3 regions of the Niabella agricola genome follow, and region 3 is predicted to be linked to each of the others. Evidence: riboswitches for the same ligand, from Rfam matches in the RefSeq annotation. Region 3 holds a riboswitch; each other region holds the start of a gene.
The links. Region 3 has a riboswitch for cobalamin ahead of LL912_RS08475 (TonB-dependent receptor plug domain-containing protein). Riboswitches for the same ligand answer to the same signal wherever they lie in the genome.
Positions count from the first base shown of each region.

Region 1: another riboswitch for cobalamin. It lies ahead of metE (5-methyltetrahydropteroyltriglutamate--homocysteine S-methyltransferase); the one in region 3 lies ahead of LL912_RS08475 (TonB-dependent receptor plug domain-containing protein).
Region 2: another riboswitch for cobalamin. It lies ahead of LL912_RS16955 (TonB-dependent receptor); the one in region 3 lies ahead of LL912_RS08475 (TonB-dependent receptor plug domain-containing protein).

Region 1 is NZ_JAJHIZ010000003.1:2,738,291-2,749,312, reverse strand. It holds gene LL912_RS16940 (DUF5074 domain-containing protein) at 1-778, shown strand, start outside; gene LL912_RS16935 (acyl-CoA thioesterase) at 865-1,248, opposite strand; gene LL912_RS16930 (cysteine-rich CWC family protein) at 1,287-1,541, opposite strand; gene metE (5-methyltetrahydropteroyltriglutamate--homocysteine S-methyltransferase) at 1,544-3,874, opposite strand; cobalamin riboswitch at 4,052-4,242, opposite strand; gene LL912_RS16920 (hypothetical protein) at 4,611-5,600, shown strand; gene LL912_RS16915 (putative signal transducing protein) at 5,677-6,093, shown strand; gene LL912_RS16910 (sterol desaturase family protein) at 6,093-6,962, shown strand; gene kdsB (3-deoxy-manno-octulosonate cytidylyltransferase) at 6,985-7,716, shown strand; gene corA (magnesium/cobalt transporter CorA) at 7,735-8,847, shown strand; gene LL912_RS16895 (DinB family protein) at 8,851-9,453, opposite strand; gene LL912_RS16890 (DUF2480 family protein) at 9,558-10,064, opposite strand; gene LL912_RS16885 (peptidylprolyl isomerase) at 10,171-11,022, opposite strand, start outside.
Region 2 is NZ_JAJHIZ010000003.1:2,750,769-2,761,790, reverse strand. It holds gene LL912_RS16995 (amidohydrolase) at 1-172, opposite strand, end outside; gene LL912_RS16990 (sterol desaturase family protein) at 191-1,111, opposite strand; gene LL912_RS16985 (regulatory protein RecX) at 1,120-1,602, opposite strand; gene LL912_RS16980 (trypsin-like peptidase domain-containing protein) at 1,605-2,705, opposite strand; gene LL912_RS16975 (hypothetical protein) at 2,731-4,062, opposite strand; gene dnaN (DNA polymerase III subunit beta) at 4,268-5,383, shown strand; gene LL912_RS16965 (NAD(P)/FAD-dependent oxidoreductase) at 5,486-6,733, shown strand; gene LL912_RS16960 (TPM domain-containing protein) at 6,779-7,351, shown strand; cobalamin riboswitch at 7,416-7,624, shown strand; gene LL912_RS16955 (TonB-dependent receptor) at 7,728-9,749, shown strand; gene LL912_RS16950 (YncE family protein) at 9,760-10,881, shown strand; gene LL912_RS16945 (hypothetical protein) at 10,994-11,022, shown strand, end outside.
Region 3 is NZ_JAJHIZ010000003.1:721,774-732,795, forward strand. It holds gene LL912_RS08465 (efflux RND transporter periplasmic adaptor subunit) at 1-716, opposite strand, end outside; gene LL912_RS08470 (TolC family protein) at 742-2,181, opposite strand; cobalamin riboswitch at 2,607-2,817, shown strand; gene LL912_RS08475 (TonB-dependent receptor plug domain-containing protein) at 2,958-4,895, shown strand; gene LL912_RS08480 (adenine nucleotide alpha hydrolase) at 4,901-5,599, shown strand; gene LL912_RS08485 (MarC family protein) at 5,768-6,358, shown strand; tRNA gene LL912_RS08490 (tRNA-Arg) at 6,411-6,482, shown strand; gene LL912_RS08495 (acyltransferase family protein) at 6,616-7,722, shown strand; gene LL912_RS08500 (Ig-like domain-containing protein) at 8,131-8,724, shown strand; gene LL912_RS08505 (serine hydrolase domain-containing protein) at 8,916-10,046, shown strand; gene LL912_RS08510 (hypothetical protein) at 10,204-10,422, shown strand; gene LL912_RS08515 (helix-turn-helix transcriptional regulator) at 10,434-11,022, opposite strand, start outside.

The sequences.
Region 1 (11,022 bases), 2.0 Mb from region 3:
CGGACCCATTGTCCGGTTGGATGCACGCACCTTAAAGGAAGAAGTGCGGTATAACCAGGAATCCAGCAACTGGAGAAGCCTGATCGGTGTAAGGGATAACCTGGGGCTGGTAAGCGCGGCCGATGGGGTTTACGCAATTAATCTGAATACACTGGCTGTGCAGTATAAACTGAGTTCGGTTTCCGCTGTTAATACCGGAGATATGCTGAAAGAAGGAAATTACGTATACCTGTTACAGGCCAATGGTGCAAAGATCATCGATGCAACGAATTATTCATTTGTAAAAAGCTTTGCAAACATCAGCCGGGGTTTTGCCCGAACCCCCAATGGAAAAGTATGGGCATCTGCCGGCAGCCGTCTGATCGCCATCGATAAAAACCTGGATACCGTGGGTGTTGCATTACCGGTGAGTATCGGCTCGTTTGGGTTAGATGCACCCACCAGGATCACCGCTTCTACAAAGGAGAATGCGGTTTTTTATCATTCCGGGGCTGCTATTTATAAATATGTAGATGGCAATGCCGGATCGGTTGGCCAACCGTTTATTACAATCAGTGAATCTCCGTTTATGGTATATGGTGCTATCCGGTACGACCGGAACAAAGACTACCTGGTGGTGAACGGCATTAAGGGATATGGCGGATTAGCCGGAGTAAACTTTCTTTTGATCTATAATGCTTCTACAGGAGCATTGGTGAAGAAAATCGTATACGGAAATGATGGCTCCGTTGTGGATTTTAACCATATTTATTTCCCGGGGCTCGCCGTTTTTTATTAACCGGAACCTTGTTAAAGAAACGGTTGGGATTGCCGGAATATGGCCTTTTTAATAAACAGGATTATACACTTGATAAGAAGCCGGTGTTATGTGATGACAACCGGTTTCTTATTTTCATCCACGGCCACAAAAGAAAATACACCGCTTACTGCTTTTTCGCGGTGTGTGCTGTACATCTGCTCTACATAAATATCTACCTGTACTTTCATACTCGTATTGCCGATATGTATAATGGAACCCGTTAGTTCGATGATCGTTCCCGAGGGGATAGGATGTTTAAAGTCGATCCGGTCGCTGCTTACCGTTACCATCCGCAGCCGGCTGTAGCGGGTAGCGGTAATAAAGGCCACTTCATCCATCAGCTGCATGGCCATACCGCCAAATAACGTGTCGTAATGGTTGGTGGTATTGGGAAAAACGGCTTTATAAATACGGGTCGCTGCCGCGGCGATCCGGTCTTCTGTATGCATGTGTAATTGGTTTTAAAACTGAAAGCGGGAAAAGAACGTTACGTGCCGGACGAATCCTTATAGAATACGCCCAGGATCCCTTTTAGCTTGTGCTGAAATTGTTGTTGATGATATTGTGCTTTGAGCGCTTTTAAACATTCGGCACAGAGGCAATCTTCATACTGCTTAAAGATAAAATCCCGTTCCTCATTATTCAGGGAAACGGTGCTGCATTGGCAAAGAAGAATACTGCCCACCTTGCATTCAAAAGGTTGTTTACAGCGTGGGCAGTATTTATCTTCATGTTGGCACATAATTATTCCGGTACCGGTGTGTTTATTTTTTTACGCAATGCTTTTGCCGCTTGGATCATGGCGGTGAGCGCTTGTGTGGTTTCTTCCCATGCCCGGGTTTTTAAACCACAGTCGGGGTTAACCCATAGGCGCTCTGCGGGGATATAGTTCAACGCTTTCTCCAGTAATGCGGCCATTTCCTCTTTTGTAGGAACGCGGGGCGAATGAATATCATACACACCGGGACCGATATCATTGGGGTATTCAAACAACGCAAATGCATCCAGCAATTCCATCTGGGAGCGGGATGTTTCAATGGTGATCACATCCGCATCCATGGCTGCAATAGAACGAATGATATCGTTGAATTCCGAGTAGCACATATGTGTATGAATCTGAGTTTGATCCTGAACGCCGGAAGCCGCAATCCGGAAGGCGGTTACGGCCCAGTTCAGGTACGCCTGTTGCTGTTCCTTTCTTAAAGGTAAACCTTCCCTGATTGCGGGTTCATCGATCTGGATGATCTTTATCCCCGCTTTTTCCAGATCCGTCACTTCATCCCGGATGGCCAGGGCAATCTGGTTGCCGGTAATATTGCGGGGCTGATCATTCCGTACAAAACTCCATTGCAAAATAGTTACCGGGCCGGTAAGCATTCCTTTTACCGGTTTGGAGGTTAAGGATTGGGCATAAGCACTCCATTCCACAGTCATCGGTTTGGGCCGGTACACATCGCCATAGATCACCGGCGGTTTTACACAGCGGCTGCCATAACTCTGTACCCAACCGTTTTTTGTAAAAGCGAACCCCGCCAGCTGTTCGCCAAAATATTCCACCATATCGTTCCGTTCAAATTCTCCATGTACCAATACGTCCAGCGCTATTTCTTCCTGCCATTGAATGGCTTTACGGGTTGCCTCCTGTACCCGTTGGAGATAGTCCGCATCAGAAAGCTGTTGTTTTTTCCACTGGGCCCGCCAGTTGCGCACTTCTTTTGTTTGGGGAAAAGACCCGATGGTAGTGGTAGGAAAGAGCGGCAGGCCCAACTCCTGTTGTTTTTCCTTTCTAACCGGAAAAGAGCTGATCCGTTCTGCATCTGCAGCGGTAATAGCAGCCACCCGGTCCTTTACCTGCTGTTTATGGATCATTGAAGCGGTTTTGCGCGCTTCCATACAACGGCTGTTTTCCTCCAGCAGCTTTTTTGAATGCGCCGCTCCGGGATCCGTTGCAATCTGCTTTAACGAAGCCACTTCCCTCAGTTTTTGTTTGGCAAAGGCCATCCATTGCTTGATCGCTTCCGGGAGAGTCTTTTCATCGGTTTCCAGGTCGAGGTCGCAGGGTACGTGCAGCAGGGAACAGGAAGGCGCGATCCAGATCCGGTTGGACCCGATAGCATCCATTGCTTTTTGAATCAGCAACAGGGATTGTTCAAAGTCATTTTTCCAGATATTCCGGCCATCCACAACGCCCAGTGAAAGATGGGTTCGACAATTTACAAACCCCGGTGTATCGAGGATGTCATTCAGCTGCAACGGGCACCGCACCAGGTCGAGATGCAGGGTGTGTACCGGTAATGAAAGCGCCGTTTTCAGGTTGGGTCCAAAACAATCAAAGTAACTGGCAAGGACGATGCGAAGATTGGGAAAGCGTGTGGAAAGTATTGTGTAGGTTGTTTTAATGGCCTGTTGCGTTTTCTCATTCAGCTGAAGCGCCAGGCAGGGCTCATCGATCTGAATATAATAGGCACCCTGTGCATCCAGCTTTTCCAGTACCTCCATATAAACGGGCAGGAGGTTTTGCAGCAGGTCAACTCGGTCAAACCCATCCTCTTTTTCCTTGCCCGATAACAGGAAACTAACGGGGCCCAGGAGCACGGGCTTGCTGTTGAAGCCGGCCTTTTTGGCCTCATTGAACTGGTCGATCACCTTATTGTTAAAAAAACTAAAGCGCTGATCTTTTTTAAACTCCGGAACGATATAATGGTAGTTTGTATCAAACCATTTGGTCATTTCCATGGCGGTAAGATCATACCCGTTTTGCTGATAGCCTCTTGCCATGGCAAAAAGCAGGTCCAGCGGAGCGCTTTGCTCCTTTTCTATTAAAGGATGATAGCGGTCCGGGATGGCACCGGTCATCAGGCAGGTATCCAGTACCTGGTCATAAAATGAAAAATCATTTACGGGGATCAGGTCCATACCCGCATCTTTTTGCAGTTGCCAGTTGGTGTCCCTGATCTTTTTTGCCGTCTGCTCCAGTTGTGCAGCGGTCATGCTGCCGGCCCAGTATTGTTCACTGGCCTTTTTCAGTTCCCTGTTGCTACCAATACGCGGGTAGCCGAGGTTGTGCGTTTGCATTTCTTTTAACTTTTTAATGAAGAATAAGCTAAAAGCCCTTTGCAAGTTTCGCAATGCGGCGGTGATCAAGAAAAAGACAGACAGATGCGTAACCAGGAACAGTGTGAGGAGGCTGCCCCGTTACAGAGAGGGAAAGAATAAAACATCATGCAGATCCTTGCTTTATACCGCGAAAGCATTGTTCCTACGGATAAGGCAGGTCTCCTGGCTTACAGCAGCGTTTACCGTCCTTCCCATGGCTCCGGGCCACAGTGGACATATGAGGTAAAGCCTTTTGCGCTGTTTACAGTTGCGCGACAGCTCGTGATTTACACACGATTCCCTATTATCCCTGATCTTCATCAGGGACCTTTTCCGGTTGATGAAAAATGAAAGAACTTATCGAAGGACAAATGTAGCTAAATCGGTGGAGTTACCGCAGAAAAAATGGGGGCATAACATTTTTTGTATTATTTATGAACGCAAGGTGCGCAAAGGACCCGCAAGGAGCGCGACGAGAGCCATAGTGATGAATGTCTTAGCAACCCTTGCGAAAACCTTGCGTTCCTTGCGGTTGAAATTGAATCACATAGCAAATGCAGCGTGTAATAAAAATGTTATGCACCCGAAAAAATGGTTGTGAAAAAAAAGCGTTAGCTGCAAAAGGATTTGAGCAGGGGAAAGAGAAACCGTAATTTTGAACAACTCCGGTATTATCCCGGAAGCAGGTCATCTGTAACAAAAACCTGGAATAATAATGAACGGCACTAAATGGTTAATGATTCTTTTTGCATTTCCGGTTACTATTGGTTTTTATGCTTGTAAAGATAAACGGCACGACCGGACGAGGGATTACCGGTTGGATCATTATGCTTTTTTCCTGGTGTCGGTGATCAACGACCGGGAATTTTATTTAGACCTGTTGCGGAATACCCTGCAGGAAAAAAGGAAGACGATACTAGACCCTGCAAGATCCGATACCCTGAAGGGCGATCAGCAACATATTGCATCGTATGACACCCTGTTCTTCCGGTCGGATGAACTGCTTTATGAGCCGGCAAAAAAGATCGGTTCCGGCACTGTAACGGATAATACACCCCCGGATAATATTACCCATGAGGAAGCGGCCTGGCTGAATGAGCGGATCGGTGACCTGGTAACCGTATTCCGGGAACTCAACCAGACTTACCGGCGCTTTGATCAATATTACGGGCAGGGCGGTTATAAAGCGGATAAGGGATCGTATGGCCTGCAGCTGATCGATTCGATCCGGCTGCTGGATGATCAGTTCGGCGTTATCAGCGACAGTATCATACTGCGGTCCGATCATATATTCAAAGATATTTACCAGGTGCCGGAAAAGAAAAATGCCTTCGCCCCGGCAGCGGCCCTGATGCAACAATCGATAGCCGCCTGCAACAGTTATACCCGGATGCTGGAACCGCTTCTTTCCGGCGGCACGCAAACCGGCGCCGTCACAGACAAAGCCTTTAGCGCTGCAAAAGATTCCATCCGCCAGCAAACCCTGGCGCTGGCGCAACTTGGATTAAGCGGTACGGAGCGATCGATCTGGGCAGATGTGCTTGTACTGAGATTCCGGCACCTGCTGATGGGGTTCAGTACTTATGCGGAGGTGCGGCTTCCGGCTCCGGGCCAAAAGAAACGCGTTCAGAAAGCGAACCTCGATTTTCTGAATGCTATAGAAAACCGGATGCGAAGGTATGATGCTCTTTTTTTAAAATTGTAGATCACCCGGTATTTCCTGCGTTAAAATAACCGGCAACCAGCTTTTTTTATCCATGCTACTGTAATAACTTTAGGGTATGGACTTCGTTATTGCAGCTACATATGACAACTATATTGACGCGAACCTGGCAATGGGGAACCTGCTGAGTGAGGATATTAATTGCTGGCTGAAGGATGAAAACACGATCGGTATTCATCCTGGTTTGATTAATGCCATTGGGGGAATCAAACTAATGGTAGCAGCTCCGCAGATCGACCGCGCCATGGAAATACTACGTACAGCAAAACAGCAATACCAGGCGCAAAACCCCTGTCCCCATTGCGGTTCTACAAACGTGGAGTATATTACTACTCCTAAAAAAGCATCCACCTGGTTACAGACTTTTGTAAACATTGTGCGGCTTGGCGGTGCTGAGATGGCTGCAGATAAAGTATACCATTGTTTTGACTGTGGTTTTGAATTTGAAGATTCCGTTAAAGAGCAAGCAAGCTGATGGAACCGGTTGTTACATATTTTTCCACCCTGGAGCAGCGCCCGCTGGAACGCATGGCCCTGCTCGTGGGCGGACTAATCTTTTTCTGGATCATCGAAGGTGCCATTCCCTTGTTTCAGCTGAAATACCGGAAGACAAAATTTTCGCATGCGCTGGTCAATTTCGGGTTCACGGTCATCCACCTGATCATTCATACAGCGCTTGCGGTGTTGATCGTATTGCTGTCTGACTGGTGCCGCAACGCAGGCTTTGGCCTGGTATACTGGTTGCACGCGAATGTAGCGGGTGCGATCGTCATCGGGGTACTGGCGCTGGATTTCAGCAGCTGGCTGGTTCATTGGAGCATGCATCAGCAACCCTATTTGTGGCGCTATCACCTCATTCATCACAGCGATAATAAAGTGGATGTGACCACGGGCCTGCGGCATCATCCCGGCGACAGCCTGCTGCGCGGTATCTTTTTCCTCCTGCTGATCTTTGTAAGCGGTGCGCCCATGTACAGCGTGATGATCTATCAGACCCTGGTGGTGATCACCACCGCGTTCACCCATGCCAATATCAGCCTGCCTAAAAAACTGGATAAAGGACTCAGTTATGTACTCATTTCTCCCAATATGCACAAAGTGCATCATCACTGGAAACAGCCGTATACAGATAGTAATTATGGGGCTGTTTTTTCCATATGGGACCGTTTGCTGGGCACGTATAAAGAGTTGGATCCTTCCAAAATCCGGTATGGATTGGACCGTTATTATGACAACGAAAAGGATGAGGATTTTTTGAGTCTGATGAAGGATCCTTTTATAAAAAAGCGGCAGCGGCAGGATGCTGCGCTGATCCAACCAGGGAAGAAAAGTCCTTCAACCTGAAAGAGTTTCCTACATTTGAAGCATGATAAAAAAGAAGATAATAGCGGTGATTCCTGCCCGGTATGCGGCAACGCGGTTCCCTGCAAAATTAATGAAGATGCTGGGCGACCGGCCGGTGATTGCGCATACCTACGCGGCTGTGGCCGGCAGCGGCCTGTTTGACGATGTTTTTGTGGTAACGGATAGCGCATTGATCTTTGAAGAAATCGTATCCCGGGGCGGAAAGGCAATCATGAGCGTTGCAGAACATGAAAGCGGCACCGACCGGATCGCAGAAGCGGTAAAAGATATGGAGGTGGATGTGATTGTGAATGTACAGGGCGATGAGCCCTTTATGCAAAAGGAACCTCTGGAAAAAATTGCAGCCCTGTTCAATTCCGATACCGTGCAGGTTGGTTCTTTGATGCGGAAATTTGCTTCGGAAAACGAGGTGCAAAACCCCAATGCCGTAAAAGTGGTGACGAATAAGAACGGGAAGGCATTGTATTTCAGCCGGAGCGTGATCCCTTATAAGCGGGACGAAAATATAGCCGTGCCCTATTACCTGCACATTGGTGTATATGCATTCCGCAAAAAGGCCCTGCTGGACTTTACCGCCTGGCCGCCTTCGCCACTGGAACAAACGGAGAAACTGGAGCAGCTGCGTTTTTTGGATAATGGAGTGGATATTCATATGGCGGAAACCGGTTATGAAACCGTGGCCATTGATACACCGGAAGACCTGGAAAGGGCCATGGCACTCCTGAACCGGTAAAATAATTATCTTTCCTGTATGAAGATGCGTCCCGAAAAATATCTGCGATACCTTTTTTTGCCCAACCTGTTTGAGCTTTTCGGAACCGAGCGCACCCGGGAGATCCTTTCTGTGAACCCAACCGTTGTGCCTAAAAGAGAGGAAGCGCAACAGGTAATCATTACGGCATATTGCTATAACAAAGAAAACATCGAAGAGCGAAAGGATATTTCCTTACAGGAGGCGTTGACATTAAAAGAAGGAAATAAGATTGCTTGGATCAACGTTGATGGGCTTCGTAAATCCGACGTGGAAACGGTTGGTGCGCGTTATGGTATTCATCCCCTGCTGCAGGAAGATATTCTGAGTGTGAACCAGCGGGCCAAGATGGACGAAGAGGATGAGATCCTTTTCTGCCTGATGAATATGCTTTATTACAACGAACAAAAAAAGTCGGTAGACCAGGAGCAGATCAGCCTTGTATTGGGAAAAAATTTTGTGATCACCTTTCAGGAAGACCTGAACCGGGATGTGTTTACCGCATTGCGGGAGCGATTAAAGTTGCCGACGAGTAAAACGCGTACCAAGGAGGCCGATTATTTATATTACACCTTACTGGATACCATCGTAGATCATTACTTTATTGTAATGGACAAACTGGGCGACGAGATTGAGGACCTGGAGGAGGAGATCATCCGGAGCGCCAGCAAGCGGACGCTGGCATATATCAATTCACTAAGAAAAGAACTGATTGTTTTAAAAAGAACCATTTACCCGGTGCGGGAGGTGATCAGCGGCCTGATTAAAAGTGAAAATGACCTGCTGACGGAACAAAACGAACGCTATTATAAAGATGTGTATGATCATATTGTACAGGCCATTGACCTGGTAGACAATTACCGGGACATGCTGACCGGTATGCAGGATCTGTACCTCAGCAATGTGAACCTGAAGATGAATGAGGTTATGAAAGTAATGGCCGTTGTAACCTGTTTATTGGCCCCGGCTACCGTTATCGGCGGTATTTTTGGGATGAACTTTAATGTATTGCCACTCACCAATCAGCATTTTGGCTTCTGGATCGCTGTAGCGGCGATGATCCTGATCCCTATCTGGATGTTGCTGATCTTTAAAAAGAAAGGTTGGTTTTAATCGCTAAAATAATTTCTCCTGGGGCGGCTTTATTCCTGCAAGGCGTATATAAATGGTGGATTGGCCACGGTGGTGGGTCTGGTGCTCAAAGGTTTTGGCAATCCAGCCGGCGCGGCTTATGTCCATGTTAAATAAAGATACCTGTTCACCCAGCTTTCCGGCATCCAGTTTCTTTAATCCTCCGATCACAAAATCATAAGATGCGGTTACATAGTACATGACGGAGTCCTTAATTTGTGCAGTACTGCTTTGCTCCAGGTCTCTTTTTCCAAAGAGCAGTGGCTGATCGAGCGCTTTGGCGGTAAGCAACACATTGTCTGTGGCCAGGTGCAGCATCTGCCGGGCAAAGCTCCGGATGCTATCAACCGGTTTTAAGGAATATTGATCCGCCGGCATTGTATTCAGGTATTCCAGGGTATAAGCTTTTGCCCGTTCCCAGTCTTTAATAAATTGTGTTTTGATGTCTTCGTTTGTAATGCTTTGTGCAGCAGCGGTTGCCGGATAAAACGGTGCCATGAATATCATCAGGAAAATGGTCAGCCTGGAAACGCCGGCAAACATTCCTGCGGAGGCAGGAACGTGGACTGCAGTATTATTCTGTTTCATAAAAAAATCTTTTCTTAAAATTAAGCAGAATACCCGGTTTGCCAACAAAAAAACCGGTGGTATTGCCCAGGGCAGGGACAAGTAGCAACCGTTGTAAGGCCGGTTTATTTCCGTTTGAATACCGGCACGGTGCTGCAGGGCTCTCCGTACATAAGGCTTTTTACCACGGGGAGTAATTTTAGGGAAATGGCGGCATATGCTTCTTCCGATACCGGAATATCACCGCAGCCCTTGATCACCACACGCGCATCCGAAAAAGAGGTGGTGTCAATGGCATCAATATTTTTCAGGAGCCATTTATTTTTGACGGAAGCCTCATCGCCCAGGCATATGAATTTGGCAATGGGCTGCAGGTAGCTCACAATAAGCATATAGGCCCATAGCGGAATGATGGCATCTGCGGAGCACACAATGCCCACCAATTGGTTTTCATAGGCCGACCAGTCCAGTTCTTTCAGCGCAGTCCGGAAATCCTTTTCTTTAAGGATCATGCCCATAAAGAGATAATCCTTGATATCAAACAATTTAACCGGCTCCGAAGGATAATAGGATTCCAGGTTGAGGGTAATGATCCCGCTTTCTGCTACTTTATTTCTGATAATCGGCTCCATAATTAGTAAAACAAAGTTAAGCCTGCTTTGGTTTATTCCTGCTGTGTGCATACAAATAAACAGCCCCGCCAAAAGCGGGGCTGCAAAAAAATATACAGAACTCTGATTAATAGAATTTGCTCCGGAAATCCTTAATGGTAGCGGCTTCCCGCAACGCCTGGATCGACTGGAACTGGCTCTGTTGTTTTGCCTGCTGGTACCGCATCTTGCGCAGTTCATCCAGGTTTTGAACGGAGGCGGGTGTGCTCATTAAATTGTCAACCCGTACTACATACACCCCTTGTGTGCCGGCAATTGCTTCCGGTATTACCTTTTGCAGGTTGGCTTTATTGAAAGCAGCGCCGATCACTTTTGGCTCAAACCCAACGGCAGAAGGAGACTGGCCGTTAAAGCGCAGGCTATCGGCGGTTTCCACCTGTTGCTTCAGCGAGGATGCCGCCGCTTCCAGGGTACTAATTTTGCCAATCTTATCCGTGATGATCTTTGCTTTTTTCTGGTTTACAAGCAGGGGCTCCACCATCATACGCGCTTTCGCAGGGCTCATGGTTCCTTCTTTATTGATCTCGGTAACCAATCCAACAACATAATAATCACCCACTCTTTCCGGCTGGATCACATCGCCCAGGCCGGCTTTATAAATATTTTTTACAAAGCTCCGGGAAGCTCCCAATCCCTGTATCATCGCGCCGGTAGGCGGAATGTCAGCTGCAACCGACTTCATAATGCCCTTTTCCTGCTGCAGTTTCTCAGCGGCGGCGTTAAAAGCCTTTTGGTTGGTTGCCTGGGCCGCAAAATGCGTAGCAGCGCTGCTGGCTGCATTATCGGTTTCCTGGCTGGCCTCGATCGGCTTGGTTACATAAGCAATCTTATAACCGGTAGCACTTCCTTTTGTGGCCAGGACTTCAACAATGTGGTACCCATAATCTGTTTTTACGATGCCTCTGCTGCCCACGGGATG
Region 2 (11,022 bases), 2.0 Mb from region 3:
TTTCTGCCAGCAGTTCCGGCCGCATAGAAAACCCGGTAGAGAACATTTCCGGAAGCACAATGATCTGCGCCTTTTCGGTAATGTTCTCGATCTTCTGTTGCAGCATCGATCGGTTGGCCGTTTTATCCTCCCAATGGAGCCGGGTTTGTATCAGGGTAATTGTTAGAGACATACCAGGGGTAAAGTTCGGTTATTTTGAAGAAAGGCGTGCGGCATCTTCTTCCTTTTCCAGCTGGCGGCTGGTTTTACGGCTGCCGTCGTGGCTATAGCCGGGGCGGCCAAACAAATAACCCAACCGCTGTTTCCAGGTAATTCCGGGCTGACGGATATCCCTGAAAACCTGTACCCATTCATGAAAAATGATGGTAAAAGCGTTGGGGCTTTCCAGGTTGTGCGTGAGACCATAACGGATCGGACCGTATTCTTTTTCCGGAAGTTCTTCCTGGAAGGTGCCGAATAGCTTATCCCAAACGATCAGGAACATGCCCATGTTTTTATCCAGGTATTTGGGGTTGGAGCCATGATGCACCCGGTGGTGCGATGGAGTAACGAGGATTTTTTCCAGCCAGCCCAGCTTGCCCACCAACTCGGTATGCACCAGGGTGCCCCATATTTGTGTGGCCGAGTACATAAACAGGATATCCAAAGGGCGAAAACCGATCCAGGCCAGGGGAATAAAGAAAATAAAACGATAAAGCGGTTCAAAGACCGACGACCGGAATCCTACACTGAAATTGAATTTTTGAGAGCTGTGATGGGTAACATGCACGGCCCAAAGAAAACGGGTGGTATGATCCAGGCGATGCAGCCAGTAATATACAAAGTCTTCGAGCACCAGTAGCAGGAGCCAGTACAGCACCGCATTGCGGATCGGATGAAAAGGGCTGTGATTGGCTACCTGCGTAAGCACCCACAGGTAAGACAGCTTAAAGGCTGTGTCGATAAGCCCGTTGGCCAGGGTTAGATAAATATTGGTAAGGGTATCCCTTAAGGTGTAGGTTTTTTTATGGAAATGAACGTTCGACAACAGGATCTCCGCCCCGATAATAACGATATAAAACGGAGTGGAAAACAACAGCAGTATTTGTTCGTGGTAACTGTAGCGATGCATGGCAATGGCTATTTGATCGTATGAAGCAGTGGTTGAAACAGGTCGGGCTCAAATCCCCGTTGCATCAGGAATGTGGCCGTTTTTTTCATTTTTATAAAACGGTTGCGTTCTCCCTTCAGACTATTCCATTTCTGGTGCAGCAGTTCGGTAAGGGTTTGTTCGTAGGCCGCCTCGTCGATCTCCTTCATGCCGGTTTTAATGCAGTACGGGCTGACCTGTTTTTGCTGCAAGGCCGTTTTTATTTTATTGCGGCCCCATTTTTTATGCCGAAAATGCCCTCCGGCAAAGGCTTTTGCAAACCGTTCCTCGTTTAAATAATTTTCCTCAATCAGGGCTGCAATAATCGCGTCATGTTCTTTTCTCCACACACCCAGTTCAAATAATTTATTGATCACATCCTGGTGGCAGCGTTCGCTGTAGGCACAGTAATGTTGCAGTTTCTTCAATGCCTGTTCGGGCGAAAGCCGCATATTTGAAGTTTCCTGTTTCATGGCTATTCCTCCAGCCTTGCGGTACAGCCGAATTCGTTTTTCAGGTAATCATCGTAATGATCGGCCTGCTCAAAAAGGTTGCGGAATTCTTCAATGCCCGATTCGCGCGTCATATCCAGGTCATAAAATAGCCGGCTCAGTACAATATTGTTCTTATTGCAGCTCAGCACCAGCCCATGAGATTTATTGTTTTCCTGCAGCAGGTATTGATACAGGGGTTTTATTTTGGCGGCTTCGGGAGGCATCTGGCAGAGATAGGCATCACCTGCTATAAAATAATTATCGGGGTTATAGCTGATATTGATCTTTGCCGAGCCTTGTTTTACACTCCATTGATTGGTCCCGTCACGGGCCAGCCGCACATCCTTTCCCAGTTCTTTTAAAATGTCTTCGATTAGTTTGGCCACGCCCATCAGCTCCGCCTCTTTTTCGGGCACCTGCAGCAATTTTACCTCAGACCCGCAATTGGGGCAGTATTTATTGTTGTCGATGTTTCCTGCCGTTACCAGCGAATCGCAGCTGGAGCAGCGAACGGCTTCCTGACCTTTGTACGGCAGGTAAAGATCAATCGCTTCTTTCAGATAGCTGGCCGGAAGTGCAAACCCCAGGTTATCGCCTCCCTTTATGATAAAGGAATTTACACCGATCACATCGCCGGCATAATCTACCAGCGGCCCCCCGCTGTTTCCCGGGTTAATCGCTGCATCGATCTGGATGTATTTAAGACCTTCCCGGATACGATCTACCTTGGAAATAACGCCCTGTGTGGCAGAATAACTCAGGTTATAAGGATGGCCAATAGCAATGACATTATCACCATCCTTCATAAGATCATAATTGCCCATATTTACTTCAGGCAGCTCTACACCGGAAGGCGGCTGCAAAAAAGCCAGGTCGTGTTTAGGGTCGGTATACAGCACGCGTGAAAGCTGTTTTTCAAAAAGCTTTCCCTGTATGGTTACTTCGGGGGTATTGTTAACCACGTGATTATTGGTGATGATAAGACCTGCCGTTTTTAAATAAAACCCCGTTCCGGTACCGGTTTGTGTAGCGATCTGGATAATGGCCTGCTGATATTTATTAATAATTTCCTGCGTGTTCATAAAATGTTCCGTTAATGAATGAGTCCTATGCCGGTATGTCCATATTCAGCTTTTCGATCTGGGTGGTGAAGCTATAGTTGAACGCCAGCAGACCAGAGAAATTCAACCCTTCGGTTCTGAAGCTCATATAAGGGTAGCGCTCTTTCCATTGTGCTTCAACCGTGCGGATATATCTGATAATGGTATCTTCCTTAAAGCGCCCGGAACCGGTATCGTAGAGATCCTCCGTATAGCCCAGGGCTTTGAAAAAGGAGGGATAATTCACCTGCATAAACAGACGCACCAACAAGGTAATGGGCCGGGGAAGACTGTAGGAATACTGGCAATAAGAGAGGCCGTATTCCATCAGTTTATTGGCAAAGTATTCATATCCGTTATCGCGGTACCAGAGCATATTTTCGTTTGCCTCATGTATAGCATCCGCCATAACTTTATGCACCTGCGGGGTTACTATGGAAAACGTGTACTTGGAGCGGAACAGGTTTTTAAAGATCTCCTCCCTGGGTTTTGTCTTCAGTTCCCTGAAGGCCTCGATCATATCCCGGTTTTTGTCCACAATAGAGCGCTCATCTTTTTTAAAATAGATTGCTCCTATTTTTTCCAGCAGGTTCAGCAGCTGGCCTTCGGGGGTGATGAGGAAGTCGATGCGGTACACCAGGCTCAGCAGCAGGTACGAAATGCCTCCGGAAAATTTATCGGCATCAATACCGGCAATTTTTTCCAGTGTTTCATCAATCCAGCTGATCATGGAATCGTATTTTACCTGTTTTTCCTTTTCCGAAAGCGGTGTAATATGGTCCTGATCTACTGCCGCCAGATGCGAAAAGTCCTCGATCAGCAAATCATCCTGTTTGTCCGATTTTGTGGCCAGTTCTTTTAGCCCATAATACAGTTTATTGGGATTAGCGGTGCTCAGGTCTGTGTCAAAACGCATGCACAGCTCATTGTTGTTTAAGGCAAAGCGGCTGTAATACAGGCCGAAATTCATTTCCAGCAACCGGCGCATCACCGGTACGGAAGGTTCTGCCATTAAGGCCAGCTTTACATCGGCCGACAGGCGGTTGTCGCGGATCTCGCCACGGATGATCTTGGATCCCTGGAACAGCTCAAAGGAGGCTGTATCCCCGTTGCGGGTATAACGCACATTTTGTACGGCATCGTCCTTCAGGTAATCAAAAAAGGCGTCTACCGACGCGGCGTAGTTTTTTTCTTTAAACAGGCTGTCAGCATCTTTCCAGCGGCGTACTTTTCCGGACATCTTATTATTATCCGAATACCGGCCGAACTCGATGGAAGGGTTGCCCTGTGCGGAGGGCTCTTCCTTCCCTCTGACCCAATTTAAAATTTTATTCAACATAGGCCTTTTTTTAAGTCGGGGAAGTTACTAAACCTTATCAAACTACCTAAAAAATTTTGCCCGGGGGCAAATCAGCGTTTTTCCCCCTATATTTACCGAAAAATGGGCATAGATTTTTCGAAACTTTATTGAATAAAATAGTAGTTTCGCTACCTCCATTTTGCCCTAACAGGGAACAGAAACGTAAAAATTAATATAACAACAGATGAAATTTATTGCATCGTCATCGGCTTTACTGAAACAACTTCAAAATATTTCAGGGGTAATTAATGCGAACAATGTATTGCCCATTTTGGAGGATTTCTTGTTTGATATTGATAAAAACCGTCTGACTATTGTAGCCACCGACCTCGAAACAGTAATGAAAACGGAGATGCAGGTAGAGGCAAAAGACAGCGGCCGCGTTTGTATTCCCGCAAAAATCCTGATCGATTCTTTAAAAAACATCCCCGAGCAACCGCTTACTTTTAATATTGACAAGAATTACAGTGTTGAAATTACCAGCGATAACGGAAAGTACAAGGTAATGGGAGAAAACCCGGATAATTTCCCGAAAGATCCTACGGCAGATGATGCGTCCAGCTTTACGATGACATCCTCCGCCCTGGTAACTGCCATCAATAAAACCCTGTTTGCCACCAGCACCGACGATCTGCGTCCGGCAATGACCGGCGTGTACTTCGAACTGGATAAAAAAGGCATCCAGTTTGTGGCCACCGATGCACACCGTTTGGTTCGGTATAAGCGAACCGATGTAAGCTCTCCCAATGTGGATACATTTATCGTTCCGCGTAAGCCGCTGAACCTGTTAAAATCGGCCCTGCCGGATAATAGCGACGAGATCACCATTAATTACAATACCAACCATTTCTTTGTAATCCATGGCACCACTCAAATGAGTTGCCGGCTGATCGATGCCCGGTTCCCGGATTACAAGGTGGTGATTCCTGCAGAAAACCCGTACCGGCTAACTGTAAACAGGACTGAATTCCTGGGAGCCCTGCGCCGGGTAAGTGTATTCAGTAATAAAAGCACCTACCAGGTGGCCCTGAATATCAGTGGCAGTGAACTACAGCTGGCAGCACAGGATGTGGATTTCAGCTTTGAAGGAAATGAGCGCATGAAATGCCAGTATAACGGCGAAGACCTGGTGATTGCCTTCAATGCCAAGTTCCTGATCGAAATGCTCAATGCAACAGATAGTGACGAGGTATACATGGAACTGAGCACGCCTACAAAAGCAGGCCTGATTAAACCTGTGGATCAGGAAGAAAATGAAGAACAATTGATGTTGGTGATGCCGTTGATGCTGAACCAATAAACAAAATGATATTTTTTAAATCTGCCTGATTAGGCGGTTGAGCCTGACTAATGCTGCCTTTGGCAAAATGGTCAGGTTTTATTTATTAGAGAGCCTTCTGCAATGATTTCTACAAAAGTTTGCATCATCGGCGCCGGACCCGGAGGCGCTACTGCCGCCCTCCAGCTGAATAAAGAGGGTATCGACTGCATCGTGGTCGACAAAGCGGTTTTCCCCCGGGATAAGGTTTGTGGCGACGGTTTAAGCGGCAAAGTACTTACCTGTTTAAAAAAGATCGACCCCCTTGTGGCGGAACGGCTGAAACAGGCCGGGTTTAAGCTCAACAGCTGGGGCGTGAGTTTTATTGCGCCGAACCGCCGGGTGCTGGAAGTGGGCTACCGGCCCGATTTTAATGCGGAGGACCACCATCACAAGGAAGTACCCATCGGTTATGTATGCAAGCGGATGGTTTTTGACCAGTTTCTGGTAGAGGAACTAAAACGCTGCGCACACGTAACACTTTACGAGGGGGTTGCGGTTACAGAATATACACTGGAAGCAGATGGCTATCGTGTGAGCGATGGTAAGGGGTTTGTGGTAAAGGCAGACCTGCTGATCATTGCCAACGGGGCACATTCGTCCTTTACAAAAAAAGTAGCCGGCATCCAGATGGAACCAGCGCATTATGTAGCAGGTCTGCGGGCGTATTATAAAAACGTAGAAGGCATGCATCCGGAAAACTTTATTGAGCTGCATTTTTTAAAAAGCCTGCTGCCCGGTTATTTTTGGATCTTTCCGCTGCCTAACGGCCAAGCCAATGTTGGGGTAGGCATGCTTAGTGAAACCATCGCCCGCAAAAAAGTCAATCTGAAAAAAGAATTGATCCGTATTGTAGAACAGGACCCGGTGTTTAAAGAGCGGTTTAAGAATGCGCAGCTGGAAGGCCCAATTGAAGGCTATGGCCTGCCTCTGGGTAGCAAAAAAAGAGTGCTTACGGGGGAACGGTACATGCTGGTAGGAGATGCCGCCTTTCTTATCGATCCGTTTACCGGCGAAGGCATTGGTAATGCTATGGGCTCTGGCCGTTTGGCGGCATTACAGGCTGTAAAAGCCATTCAGACCAGTGATTTTTCCGCGGCGGGCCTTTCCGGTTATGATAAGGACATCGAACGCGTATTGGGGTCCGAATTACGACTGAGTACCCGTATTCAAAAGCTGGTGCATTATCCTCGTTTGTTTAACCTGCTTATCAATATCAGTGCCCGTAACAAAAAGGTACAGGAGCTCCTGTCCTGTATGTTTTATGAGGTCGATCTGCGGAAGAAGTTAACAAAGCCTTCGTTTTATATCGGGTTATTGCTCAATAAATAAAAACGGCGCTAATTTTGCAATAGATCCTATATTTAAAATGATCCTATGCTACAAAAAATATTTCGGGGTGCGTTGTTGTTAACAACCGTATTAACGCTGGCCTGCAATGCCGGTAAAAATCTGAATACCCAGGTACATGAAAGAGATGCAGACGGACGGGATGTAAAGCTTAAATATCCGCAGCAGCAAACGGAAACACCTCAGAACGTTAATATGTCCTATGATTTTGAGCAGCTGTTTACGGATGCGCAAAACAAAAAGCTCGACAGCCTGGTGCGGGTGTTTGAAAAAAGCAACCTGATAACGATCAAACTAGTAACACTGCCGGCAGATAAAGTTACCGCCAGCTCTTTTGAAAGCAATAATAAAAACCTGCTGAAAGAGTGGGCCGGGGTACACGGCAACACCGATAAAGCCCTGGTGGTTTCCATCAGCAGGGGGCTGAATAAAGCCGCCATCGATTATGGCCCGTTTGTCGGAAAATTATTATCCCGATCTGAGGCAGATCATATCATCAACAATGATTTCCTTCCCGCGCTTCAAGGCGGTACTGTATACAATGGCGTCCTGCAAGGCCTTAATGACCTGATGGATACCATTCGGAGGAATATTAAATAACTACGCAGCTCTTGCAGCGTATAAGCCCTATAAGGTTTTTTTAAAACCCTATAGGGCTTTTTTCTTACTTTTGCCGCGCATTGGTTAAATGTTCACTTTTACAAAGGAATATTTATTAAAAGGGAATCAGGTGCAAATCCTGAACAGACCCGCTACTGTAAGTCCTATGCAACGTGTTTAACAATCTGAAGCCACTGTGGTGCTGCAAGCGCTATGGGAAGGCAGTTAAAAACGGGGATAAGTCAGGAGACCTGCCAACGCAGTTTTTGTTTTAAGCTTTCGTGGAATAAGGCTTGGAATGCAAATGCGCTGGTAGCTGTTACCCATTTGTTTTCTGTTTATTTCAGGTGAAGCTGTTTGATGAACTCAAATAGTAATGAGCCGATTTTATTTTTGGATCCGGTTTTCCGGAATAATAACCCTTTTGTACGGCATCGGTTGTACGGATGGGATGGCACAGATCCAGGACACTGCGTATGCCAGGGTACTGGATAGCGTATGGATCCGTTCCGGCAGGGCCGTTGTTCAGTTCAATACCGCTACGCCTGTTCAAACGCTTACCGGCAGCCGGCTGCAGCAGGTAAACAGTTTTTCGGTAGCGGATGCGCTGCGCTATTTTTCAGGTGTACAGCTCAAGGATTACGGCGGCATCGGCGGACTAAAAACCCTGAATGTAAGAAGCCTGGGGGCACAGCACCTGGGTGTTTTTTACGACGGGCTGCAGCTGGGCAATGCGCAGAACGGCATTGTTGACCTGGGGAAATTTTCACTGGACAATATTGATGCACTGAGTTTGTATAATAGCCAGAACACCTCCACACTTCAATCTGCAAGGAACTTTGGAAGCGCTGCCGCATTGTTTATAAAATCAAAACAACCGGTATTTGAACCGCACAAAAAATACCAAATAAGCGCGGCATTTAAAACGGGCTCCTTTGGGTTAATAAATCCCTCGCTGTACTGGCAGCAAAAAGTAGCCGGGAATATGGCCACAACGGTTAGCGTAGAAACCGTTCATGCGCATGGAAGATATAAGACCCGTTATCAAAAGCAGGCATATGATACCACCATTGTACGGCAGAATGCAGACGTGGCATCCCGGAGAATGGAATTTGCAGTGCAGAATCTGCATAAGGATGCGACCACTCATTGGAAACTACAAGCCTATTTTTATAATGCTGAAAGAGGATTGCCGGGCGCCGTTGTTGCAGAGCGGTTTTATAATGCGCAGCGGCTCTGGGACCGCAATTTCTTTACGCAGGGCATGTGGCGCAAACAAATCAATACCCGTTATCAACTTTTGGTACAGGGAAAGTACGCTAACGACTATACCCGGTACCTGGATACTACCATCAAAAAGATCGGCGGGGCACCACTTAACAACACTTATCGCCAGCAGGAATATGACGCGTCACTGGTAAATGAATACCTCATTGCAGCCGGATGGAGCGTGTCGCTGGCCACAGACTGGATTGTAAATAAAATGCAAGCAAACCTCGATCATTTTGCGTATCCGGTACGAAGCACCGGGCTGGTGGCGATTGCCACCGAGCTGAAACGGAAACGCTTCATGGCCGCCGGTAATTTGCTGGGAACGTTTACCCGGGAAAAGGTGAGCACCGGGGCGGCGGCAGGAAACAAGGATGTGTTAACGCCCGCCATCAGTGCCTCCTGGCGGCCCTGGAATCATCTTCCCATCAGTGTTCGCTCTTTTTACAAACGCATTTTCAGAATGCCTTCATTCAACGACCTGTATTACACGATCATTGGCAATGCCACGCTGAAGCCGGAATACACCACCCAGTATGATATCGGGCTTCAGTATAAAAAGAACCTCGCCGACACGGGATCCTGTATCAGCCTGCAGGCGGATGTATACTATAATGCCATCCGGGATAAAATTATTGCCATCCCGGCCAATAACCTGTTCCGCTGGAGCATGATCAATATGGGAAAAGTAGCAGTAAGGGGAGCGGATCTACGGTTTACCTATGCCATCGCTATTCAGCACCGGGTATTTCTTAACAGCACGCTTACCTATTCGTATCAGCGGGCGGTAAACAAAACGGCAGGAGAGCGGTCCTATAATCAGCAGATCCCCTATGCTCCCAAACACAGCGGATCCACAACGGTGCAGACAGCGTATCGCAGCTGGGGTCTTAACTATAGTTTTATATATACCGGGGAGCGGTATATGCTTCCGGAAAACGATCCGCAAAATTACCTGGAACCCTGGTATACACACGACCTGTCGCTTACGAAAACGGTCCGGTTAAAACAGACGAACGCTGTGCTGGCCCTGGAAGTGAACAACCTGCTGAATCAATACTATGATGTTGTGGTCAATTATCCCATGCCGGGCCGGAACTACCTTCTAAAAATTGCCTTTAACTTATAAAATACAGTACATGAAACAAAACCGATGGATGCCCGCTTTTATGTTCTTAGCATGCTTACTGCTTTTAGGTGCCTGCAGGAAGGACCATGACCGGACGCCGCCGCCTCAGAAGACTGAAAAAGACACCACCAGTACCGGATTTTATTTATTAAATGAAGGCGGGTGGGGCTATAACAACGCAACGCTGGATTATTTTGATTCGCACAACGGGGTGTACGAGCGTGATGTGTTTACCAAAGCGAATCCGGATGCCGTACTGGGTTTGGGCGATACCGGGAATGATATCGGTGTATATGGCAGCAAATTATATATCGTAATGAACTGGTCAAAAAAAATAGAGATACTGGATGCCCGCACCGCCCGGCGGATCAAAGTACTAACCGATCAAACACATAAGGCCATCGAAAATGCGCGTTATATCACCTTTGCGAATGGCTATGCTTATCTGAGCTCTTATACGACTTCCGAAAAAGGAATGGTGCTGGAAATAGACACGGCTACGCTTAGCATCACAAGAACGGTGGAAGTAGGGCGGCAGCCGGATGAGCTGACGGTGGTGGGTAATAAATTATACGTTGCCAATAGCGGAGGTTATAGTCCGTCCAATTTGGAGGACTATATTTCTGTGGTTGATTTGCCGGCTTTTAAGGTGACTAAGGCCATAACGGTTGCGCCCAATTTGAGGCGGCTGAAAAAAGACAGTAACGGGTATCTGTATATCTGCCCCTGGGGCACTACCAATAACCTATATATAGTGGATACAAAAACCGACCAATTAACCGACTCCATAGGGGTAAAGGTAGAAGATTTTACCATTGTGCGGGATACGGCATATGTATATGGAACCGATTATGGCGGAGGGCAGCATGCTTATACACGGGTAGATCTCAAAAGCAAAAAAGTAATACCCGGATCGTTTATTACAGATGGCACAAAGATCGTCATTCCCTATGGCCTTGCCGTGGATCCAAGCAATGGCAGTATTTATATAGCTGATGCGCGGAATTACAGCGAAGCGGGCGACCTCTATTGCTTTGATGCTTATGGAAAGCTAAAAAACACGATAAGAAAAACGGGGATTATTCCTGGCCATATAGCTTTTTATAACCGGAACGGAGCTCCCCGCCGTTAAATTTTTTATGCACCTCAACGTACGATCCATTGTATAGCAATCAAACAAAAAATAAACACATGAAAAGACCATATTCCATGAGACCATTAACAACCAACAAAAAAAAATTCACATGAAACAATTTTTCTTTTTTGCATTCCT
Region 3 (11,022 bases):
TCCATGGTATTCATATCGGCCACTGTCATCATTTCCGTACCGGCCATTTGAGCGGTACCCACTACCCGTTCGCCTTTTTCAACCTTCAGCGAAGAAATAATACCGCTGATAGGAGAAAAAATGGTAGCCCGGCCCAATACTTTATTGGCTGCCACCAGCCCTGTTTGCGAGGAGCGTACCCCCGCCTGTAAACTGCGGATATTCTGTAAGCTGGCGTTATAACTGGCTTTAGCGGATGCCAGGTCAGTTTCGTATTGTTCAAATTCAGCTTTTGAGATCACCCGGTCATCGTACAGCTGCTTGTTACGGTTATAGGCCTGCTGCGCCCGTTCCAGCGTAGCTTTCTGAACGCCGAGCGCCGCCTGGCTATTGGCCACATTCGCCTGTGATTGGCCCACGCGCGCCGAAGCCTCGTCGCGGTCCAGCGCGTAGTTGTCGGCATATACCCTTGCCAGCACCTGCCCCTTCCGCACGCTGTCGCCTTCCTGCACGTTGAGCTCCGTAATTTCACCACTCACGTCGGGACTTATTTTCACTTCGTATTCCGGGTAAATCTGTCCGCTGGCTGTTACGGTTTCCGTGATGGAGCGGATCGCCGCCTTCTCCGCAGAAACTTTTACCAGGTTTTTATCCTTACCGGAAAACAATGCATACAACACCAGCAATACAATTACACCGGCTATTATCCATAAAATTCGCTTCCATTTCTTTTTCATGATCAAAATTTAAACGGGATCTCCGTTAATGATGCAATTTAATACCGCGCCCTTTGTAAAACTCCAGCAGCTTCAGCTTGAATACATAGTCGTATTGGGCTGAAAGCATATTTATTTTTGCCTTGAATAAATTATTTTGGTTGGTGATCAGATCGATCGGTTTCAGCAACCCTACCTCGAACCGCTTCCGGGCAAAATCGTAGGCTTTTTGAGCCGAAGCTGCGGCGATCCGAGCAGCATTATATTTTTCAATGGCCGCAATGGCGTTGGTGTGCGCCTGGTAGATATCCTGCTTCAGGGTTTGCGCATCCTGTTCCTGGAGCAGTTGCTGCGATTCCACATTTAGTTTAGCTTTCTTCCAGTTGGTGCGGGCCTGGTTGCCGTTAAAGATCGGAATGTTGAGCCCAATGCCCAGGTTCTGGCTGAAGTTTGCGGACAACTGGTTAAAATAGTTCCCTTTTTTAAAACTGACCGGATAAGTCTGGGGTTCAATTGAGGTTACCGGATAATGTTTGCCGTCCAGCATTATAATCCCGATTGGTACAATTCCTTTCTGATAGGAATCGGGAATCAGCTTCTGTGCATTTGAGTATCGGGAATCCAAACCGCCAAATAATCCGAATGAAGGATACATGGCCGCTTTTGTTACCAGCACATTCTTTTCTGCTGCTTTTACATTCAGTTCATTGATCTTTTGCTGGGGCAGGTTTACCAGTGCGGAAGCGAACACCGCCGCAGGGTCCAGTTCGGCCAGTGGCTCTACGGGAATACTGTCAACCGGGGGGGCCTGCACATCAAAGGCCATTGCCGCATCCAGGTTTAACAAGGCCTGCAGTTGCAACAGCCGTAGCCGGTAATCCGCACGCGCGCTGATCAGGGTTGCACTGTCATTGGCCAGCTGTGTTTCCATTTCCGCAAGGTTCAGCTCCGGAAGCGCCCCGGCCAGCACCTGTTTATTCACGTTATCGCGTTGCTCACGGCTTTGCTGCAGCTGTACCGTTGCCACGTTGATCTGCTCATGCGATAATAAAGCAGCCAGGTAGGCATTGGACACATTCAGCGCCACATCGTTCCGGGCTTTGTCAAATTTTGCTACGGCCGCTTCATAGGAAAACCCGTTTGCGGCCACGGTATTCCGCTTGCGAAACCAGTTGAACAGGTCTGCATTTATATTCAGCGAATGGTTGGCGAAAAGAATTTCATTGGTTGTAAACTGGTTGGAAGTAGGATCAATAGAACGTCCGAATTGATACCCGGCACTGTGCTGGGAGTTGGCCGTTGGATATAACGCCGCCTTGCTCTGGTCCAGTGTCAGCCGGTCCATACGGGCCTGTACATCGGCCTGTTTAACCGATATATTGTGTTCCACCGCATACTCCACGCACTGCTCCAGGCTCCATTTTACCTGGGCGCCGGCGGTGATGGTTATTCCCAAAGCGGTTAATGTCAGAAATGTATTCTTCATTTCACAAAAATAGACGAAAAGGCAGAAAATCGGGTTCAATGAACAGGGCTGATAAACAAATATTGATTGCCTCCTGCTTAAAGCATGCTTTTTTGGTCTGCGGGTATTCATTGGTTACCATCACCAACCGGGTACAGCTCGGAGATACTCTTACATGCTGCAATCCGCCGTCCTTTACCCGGGATGCGGTTGCCCGTCTCCGGTTTCTGTAAAAAAATGCTCCGGCGGCAAACGCTGCACCTCCATCATCCGGTGGTCCTGCAGACCGGCTTAAAGCCGCTTCAAAACTGTACACCGGCTTTGAATCAACGGCGCTACAACTTTTCTTCTTCCTGAAAAAATGGGGTTGCCGGTGTAACAGCCCCTTGTGTCCGCGTGCTTTTTCCGATTACTAAAAAAAATAATGTACATCAAACCGGGAACCTTACTTTTGCACCGGATCTGGTTTCCCGTAAGCGGGAATGAAAAGGGAAGTCCGGTGTAAGTCCGGCGCTATCCCCGTAGCTGTAAGGGGTTCTTTATTATCCGGATAAGATAAGAAGACCGCTTTAAAAGATACCACTGCGGCGTTTTGCGCTGCGGGAAGGTTTTAAAGTAATCCCCAAGCCAGAAGACCTGCCAGACCGGTATTCCGTCACCGCGGAAAGAACAATATTCAGCTTTCGGGAGAAAAGTATAATATGAGCGGCATTTGAGCGGGTAATAAGCCTTACCCGATTGAACAGTCTCCTGCTATTTTATTTCCACCGGAAGCAGTCATTTAAGATCCATTTAAAATGAAGAAAACGATTTTAATGATGGCTGCTGTGTTTTGCAGCGGCCAGCTGCTGGCACAGGATCAGCAAACGGCAAACCTCGATGAAGTATCCGTTACAGCTTCGAAAACTCCGTTAAAACAAAACCAGACAGGCAAGGTGGTAACGATCATTGACCAGACGACACTGCAGCGGAATTTAGACAAGTCACTAACCGAAATCCTTAATACACAGGCCGCGATTTTTACTGCAGGAGCAAATAATACCATTGGAAGTAACCAGGAACTTTATTTCAGAGGAAGCGCTACGGGCAATACGCTGATCCTGATTGACGGAATCCCGATCAATGATCCTTCGCAGAACAGCAGTGCGCCAATTGACATCAACAACATCAATGTCGGGCAAATTGAACGGATTGAGATCCTCAAAGGATCGCAAAGCACCCTTTGGGGAAGCAACGCCATGGCTGGCGTCATCAATATTGTTACTAAAAAAGGCGGAACGGATAAAATAATGCCCAATGCACATCTGAGCTATGGTTCCTACCAAACTTTCAAAGGCAATATCGGGATCAGGGGCACCATTGATCGGTTCGACTATAATATTTCGTACAACCAGATCAACTCCAAAGGATTTTCTGCTGCATATGACAGCATGAAAAGTAACAATTTTGATCGGGATGGATTCAATCAAAATAATATCCAGGCTAATCTTGGTTATAAAATATCCAATCGGTTTTCCGCAGCCTATATGGGAATGTTCAGTAAATATAAAGCCGATGGCGATGCGGGGGCTTTTACGGACGACAGGGACTACCGTATTAACAGCCAAAATCTGATAAATACGCTGAAGCTACAATACAAGAGTACCCAAACAGCAATCACACTTTCTCAAAGCATCGTCAGCAGTGAAAGAGTATATAGCGACGATAGCGCTCATGTTGGCGGGTTTGCGAAATGGTCCTATGGTTTATACAAGGGGCATTCCTACATCACCGATCTTTTTGGCAACTATTATTTCAGTAGTCATGTTTCGTTTCTGGCCGGGCTTCAGTATACGGCAATCAATACCGACCAGCAATATAAAAGTATTTCGTCCTTCGGCCCCTACGAAGCAGCCCCTCTTGGAAAAGACGCTGCCAGGTTCAATAATTTTGCTGGATACATTTCGCTTCTATTGTTGGATTTAAAAGGATTTAATAACGAAATGGGGATACGGGTCAATAAGAACAGCAAGTACGGATCGAATGCCACATTTTCCATTAATCCATCCTATAATATCAGTAATAACACCAAATTATTTGTGAATATATCGAGTGGCTTCCGGGAGCCCTCCCTGTACCAACTGTACGGCGAATACCATAATAAAACAACCGAACTGAAGCCGGAAAAAAGCACTAACTATGAAGCAGGTGTACAAACAAATTTTGACGAGGGGAGAAGCTGGTTCCGCATTGTAGGTTTTAAAAGAGATATTAAAGATCTGATTATTTATTATACCGACGCCACCACTTTTGAAAGTTATTATATGAACCAGAACGAGCAACATGACTACGGCTTTGAAATGGAGAGTTCTATAGCAATAGGCCAGATCGGAAGCTTTTCAAACAACCTGAGTTATGTGGATGGTCAGGGCAAAAATAATTCCGGCTCGATCAATAACCTCTATCGCCGGCCTAATTTCATCTTCAACAGCAGCTTGGTGCTCACTCCCGTAAAAAAGCTTACGATCAATCCTGCGTTCCGCTTTATCGGCAATCGCCTTAAGGGCGAGTTTGATGCTGGGACACCGGTACTACCGCATTATTACACCCTTGACTTTTATGCTTCATATGCTTTTACGCCCAAAGTCAAAATATATACTGACTTCAGGAATATGACAGACCAGGTCTATTTTGACACACCGGGGTATAATACAAGGCGCTTTAATTTTATGGGCGGTCTTCTTATCAACTTATAGCGCCGGTGCAAAAAAAAATCCCGATCCTGCTTAGCTGGAGTGGCGGCAAGGATGCCGCTTACACCCTGTACCGCCTGCAACAGGAGGGGCTGTATGAGGTCCGCTACCTGCTGACGGTTTTGAATGCAGACCGGAGGTCTTCGATGCATGAGATTCCCGAGTCCCTTATCACCGCACAGGCCTTAAGCGCCGGCATCCCGCTGCTGAAAATAGATGTTTCCACCAGTACCCGGCACAGTTATGAAACGGAAATGCGGCGGGTGCTGAAGCAGGCAAAACAGGAAGGGATCCATACCGTGGCGTTTGGCGACCTCTTTCTGGAGGACCTGCGGCAATACCGGGAGCAACAGTTGCAGCAGGTTGCTATGAAGGGCCTTTTTCCCCTTTGGCAGATGGATTCCCGGATCTATCTCCGGCATTTTTTTCAATCCGGGTTCGAAGCGGTAATCTGTTGTGTGAACGGGTCAATGCTGGATATGGAATATTGCGGAAAACAGTTATCTCCGGCGCTGATAGCCGCTTTTCCGGCGCCGGCCGATCCCTGCGGCGAAAACGGGGAATACCATAGTTTTTGTTATGCAGGTCCGGTTTTCCGTAAGCCGGTCCCCTACCGTTCCGAGGGCTGGCGGCACCGGTTCTTTCCATCACCAGTGAATGAACAGGAGCAGGTTTGTTTCCGTCATCTCCGGTTCGGCGATCAGTAACCACCATTTATGGCAGCCTTTTCTACAGCAGGGTCCTTATTTTAAACGGTACCAGGTCTGCAGGGGTAAGCGGAATATTCCGGTAAGCCCCATCGTTCGCGTCCGCAGATCCGGTATTCAACGGTTTTATACCCCTAACAATTTACCTTTGCAGGAAAACCTTCAGGCATGGATTCATTGAATTATAAAGCCATACTCACTGTTACTTTTACACTTTTTGCCATCATTGATATCATCGGATCTATTCCCATCCTGATTTCGATGAAGAACAAGATCGGTGGCATCCGGGAATTCAAAGTAACCCTGATTGCCGGTTCCCTCATGATCCTCTTTCTTTTTCTTGGGGAGCCCATCCTGAATGTACTGGGGCTGGATGTAAAATCCTTTGCCGTAGCGGGCTCCATCGTCATTTTCATTCTCGGCATGGAAATGGTGCTGGGCGTGGAATTTTTTAAACCGGACGGAGATGTGAAAGCCTCTACCCTGGTGCCTCTGGCTTTTCCGCTGATTGCCGGTTCCGGCACGCTGACTACGATCATGTCGTTAAAAGCCAACTACAAAGAAGTAACCATCCTGATCGCTATCCTGCTCAACCTGCTGATCATTTATATTGTATTAAAATCCCTTACCCGGCTGGCCAAATTACTGGGACCGAGCGGCCTTATCGCCATCCGGAAATTTTTCGGAGTGATCCTGCTGGCCATTGCCATCAAGATTTTTGCCTCCAATGCAGCCGGTTTATTTCAACATACACAATAATTTGGTGTAATTGTAATAAAGTTCTTTATATTTGCCGACCCTTAAGCGGTATGGCCTCGTAGTACAATGGATAGTATAAGAGTTTCCGAAGCTCCAGATACAGGTTCGATTCCTGTCGAGGCTACTAAAGCACAGCGTAAATGCTGTGTTTTTTCATTTACAGGCAAAATTACCCCAATATTGACTTTGGATAGCTTTGCTTGCTAAATTTATGCCTCATTTTTTTTATTTCAAAGCAAACCATTCTGTTTAACCGGATGAACTACAAAACTTTATCGCAAAGAGTATATATGCCTGAACTTGATGGTCTTAGATTCTTTGCATTTTTATTGGTCTTTATTCACCATACAACCTCCTTTGTTGATGTAAAAGAAATTTCTGTGCTTCACAAGACCGGATGGATTGGTGTTGATCTATTTTTTGCGTTATCAGCGTACTTATTTACTAAACTTCTAACGATTGAGTTCGATAGAACAGGAGTTATAAACTTTAAAAAATTCTACCTTAGAAGGATTTTTAGAATATGGCCAATTTATATATTATTTATACTACTGTCTGTATCTGTGTACATGTTTTCCGGAGGTGATTTGGGTTATAGTACAAAAATCAGGATTATTGGTCTATTGACGTTTACAGATAATATTATTGCGGCTGTATATGGATACAATCCACTTCCGTTTGTTAGTCACTTATGGACGATATCATATGAAGAACAATTTTACGTGTTCATTCCTTTTATGGTGCTGTTGCTGATGGGCATCGCAACAAAGAAAAGAATTTATGTTTTGGCAATCTCGTTTGTTGTATTAAATATCATAAGACTGGTTTTTATACAACACCACGCTGATCACCCTGCAATTTGGGTACTCCCGGTTACACATTTTGAATCTATATTGCTGGGTATGGTTATCGGATTTGGCGGTTTTGATCGGTTATTTAAAAAAGTAAATTCATTCATTCTATTTTTAATTGCGTGCGCACTACTGTTTATTATATCGCTGCTTCCAGGAGTAGAAACCATCTCATATTCGCTGATTTTGCTGTATACACTAGTTGGTGTTTGTACGTCATTCTTTCTATATACCGCATTAAATAATATATTTTTGAAGAGGGTACTCTCCTTTAAATTATTTGTTTTTCTGGGCAAAAGGTCCTACGGACTATATGTATATCATTTGTTGGGAAATGCGATTGCGTTGTACATTGTAAAACACATTAGGTTAGCGCCAAAGGACCCAGTATTTACTTTTATGTACTCATTGGGCTTTACAATTGTGTCGGCGATTGTATCATATTTTTTAATTGAAAAGCCGTTTCTTCGGATCAAATCCCGATTTGAAATAATTAAAACCAGACCAATATAAGCTGTCTTACTGTAGCTTCTCCTACCTGTTCATTCCATAGATGACAAGCTAAACCGATTGCCGCTGATGTAAAGCAACCTCAACCGTTACCTCAAATTCATTTTTTTACGGACAAATTGAATTCCAGCAAGAGCCCCAAAATGCTGTGTTTTTTCATTTACAGAAGATTACAACTTCCACATATTCTATATTTATCCTGTAAATCCAGTATTTTCGTGCCTCGGTCATGCCGCGCGGTTCGGGCACCAAAACGCTTTTGCTTATTAAAAAGGACACATCCTGAATCAGGCCAAAAGCAACCGGTCGTAACTCGTTACCGGGAGATCGTATTAACAACAGCAACATTTGAAAGAACAACAAACAGATCTCGGTGAAAAACAATATTACATAATTACTAAAACAACTATTATGAAAAATCTAACGCTTTTACTGTTACTGCTGGGCATTTACGCTTGCCAGAAAGACCGCTCGGCCAAACCGGCACCGCTGTCTTCAATAACGGTAACCAATGCGATCTCCACGCTGAAAGTCAGCAACCATTTTACAATAGAGTATCAATTAACGCCGGCAAATACCTACGATAGTACAATAATATGGACCTCATCCGACCCTTCCATTGCATTTGTAGACGGCCAAACAGTCTACGGAATAAAAGAAGGCACCTGCCAAATTACCGGTAAAAGTAAAGTCGATGGCGTTGAGGTGAAAATAAATTTAACGGTTGAGTACCTATATATTGAATCGGTCCAATTCATGGAAGATGAATACGCGTTTGCGGTGGGCCAGACCCCTGCATATGTCACTTACAGTTACAATCCAGATAATGCCAACAGAAAGGATCTCATTTTTTCTATCGCTCCTGAGTCTGTAGCCACTATTGACCAGGATGGGAACATCAAATGTATCGCTCCGGGAGAAGCGACGGTTACACTAAAAACAAAGAACAGCACTGCAATGGCCATATGCAAAGTAAAGATCCATCCAATCCCCAATCCAAATTAGCGCGTATCCCCTGTAGTTTTCACTATTACAACAAAGGCTGTTTGACCGGGTAAAGATTGTAGCGTAATTGAATGTTCCCTGAGCTCAGGACCGGAATAGGCTCCCTGCGGCTGAAAGACCTGATTGCTAAGAAAGAAGGATTTTATGTACCTTTATTTCAAGCCTTACTATTATACACGAATATGAAATCAATGCACCTAAAAATCTTTATTATACTGACCATTTTATCGCAGTACTGCAGTGGACAAGAGGCGCAATCAGCTATTAAAAGTGATAACCCGCTAAAAACGCCGCTTGACCGTTTGGTTCAGCGCGCAGCTGAGCATTATATGCAATCTCCGGTAACATTCGACTTGTCGATCGGCATCATCAAAAACGGCGCACCGCATCAGTATACTTTTCATCACGGAACAGGCCCCATCAGTCAACCTATTTCGTTATTCGGCCTGGGTTCAATCGCAAAAACCTTCGTAGGTATCCTGCTGGCCCAGGCAGTTATCGAAAAGAAAGTACAACTAACCGATGATATCCGGAAGTATCTGCCCGGCAGCTACCCCAATTTACAGTACAAGGGGCACCCGGTTCGGCTGGTAGATCTGGCCAACCACACTTCTGCCTTGCCTGCCATGTCGAGAGATTACGACGATAAATATATAGACAGTGTTTCCAAATTGAAACCCGAAGCCTTCCGGAAATTTTACCAGGCATATACCGTTGATAGCCTGTATCGGGATATGCATCATTTTACACTGGATACAGTTCCCGGAACCAGGTATCGTTATAACGGAAACGCGATGATGGTTCTTATCGCAATTTTACAGCGTGTTTATCAGAAGCCGTTCGATCAGTTGATTACTGCTCTCCTGAAGGACCAGGCAGGAATCGTACATACCAAACCCCGGCTGACATCAAAAGAGGAAACACAACTGGTACCAGGCCACGATGAGCAGGGTAAAGTTTTGACATTTATCCCCGATAATGGGTTCAGAGCCGCACCATCTATGTTTTCGACCCCGGCGGACATGCTTCGGTATGCTGCCTTTAATTTAAACAGGAAAAATCCCGCCATTAACCTGAGCCATACTGTTACTTTTACAAAACCGGATGGCATGAGTATAGGATTGGGGTGGATGTTGGGCAAGGAAGATAATGGCCTGCCCTTCATTATGCATACAGGAAGAGACGGATGTGGTTTTACTGCCCTTTGCTATCTCTATCCGGATAATGATGCAGCCATTATCCTGCTGGTAAATGACAGCAGTGGCCAGGAAAGACTGGCAGCGCTGAAGGATGAACTGATTTCAGATATGTTGCAACTTTAGTAGCCTGGCAAATCTTATTCATTTGAATCGCTCCAAAAGGTTCCGACAGGATAAGTGCTGTTGAAAATACCGGGGCGCCAGCTTTATAGCGCTAAGAAAAAGCCGTTCCGGGGTTTAGCAGTTGGTCTTTTGATTATCTTTGCAAAAACTTCTGTTTATGTACTGCTACAAGCTTGTGGTTCAACCCCGGCACGTGAATAATAATCTTTCTTATGTGTTTTTGCACGCTTCTCAAAAAGAACTGTCTCCTTCAGCAAATGAATACTTGTCGGAACTGATCAGCAGCCGATTTACCAACGGTTCCTTCGCTTACATGGTTGCTATTTCGGAAGAAACATTCAACGAACTCAAACAGACAATACTGGAACTTGCCTGAGACCGGCATTTTCAGGCAATCCCCTTCAGGAATGCGACCAGGTCGGTTTCTTTGTCAAGATCAAATTTTTGTTTTAACCGGTACTTGGTCATGCGTACACTTTTGGGCTCCACGTGCAGCAACCCGGCAATCTGCTTGGTATCCATACCCAGGTATAAATAGGCACAATACTTCAGATCGAGCGAGGTAAGCTTTTGAACAGAACGTTCATGGATATTTTTAAAAAAGTTAGGGTGCACTTCCTGGATACTGAATTGGGCTTTTTCGAAATCGCCATCCAGTAAATCTTCATCCCGGATGATCTGCTGGATATTCACCGGCTGCGCTTCCTTTAATTTTTCTTTCAGCTGTAGCAGCAATTCGTTTTTATGCTGCACCTGCAACTGGCTCATCATGATCTCGTCGCGTAGTTTTTGCTGTTGCAGTTCCAGCAATTCCTGTTCGGCTTTTAAGCGTGCGCTTTCTGCCAGCTGCAGACGCAGACGGGTTTGCGCATCATGCTGCTCCGCCTCCAGCTTTTTCTCACGTTCCACCGAATATTTCAGGTTAAAATGATACGAGCGGAACATAAAAAAGGCGCCCAGCAACCCGATGCCGGCC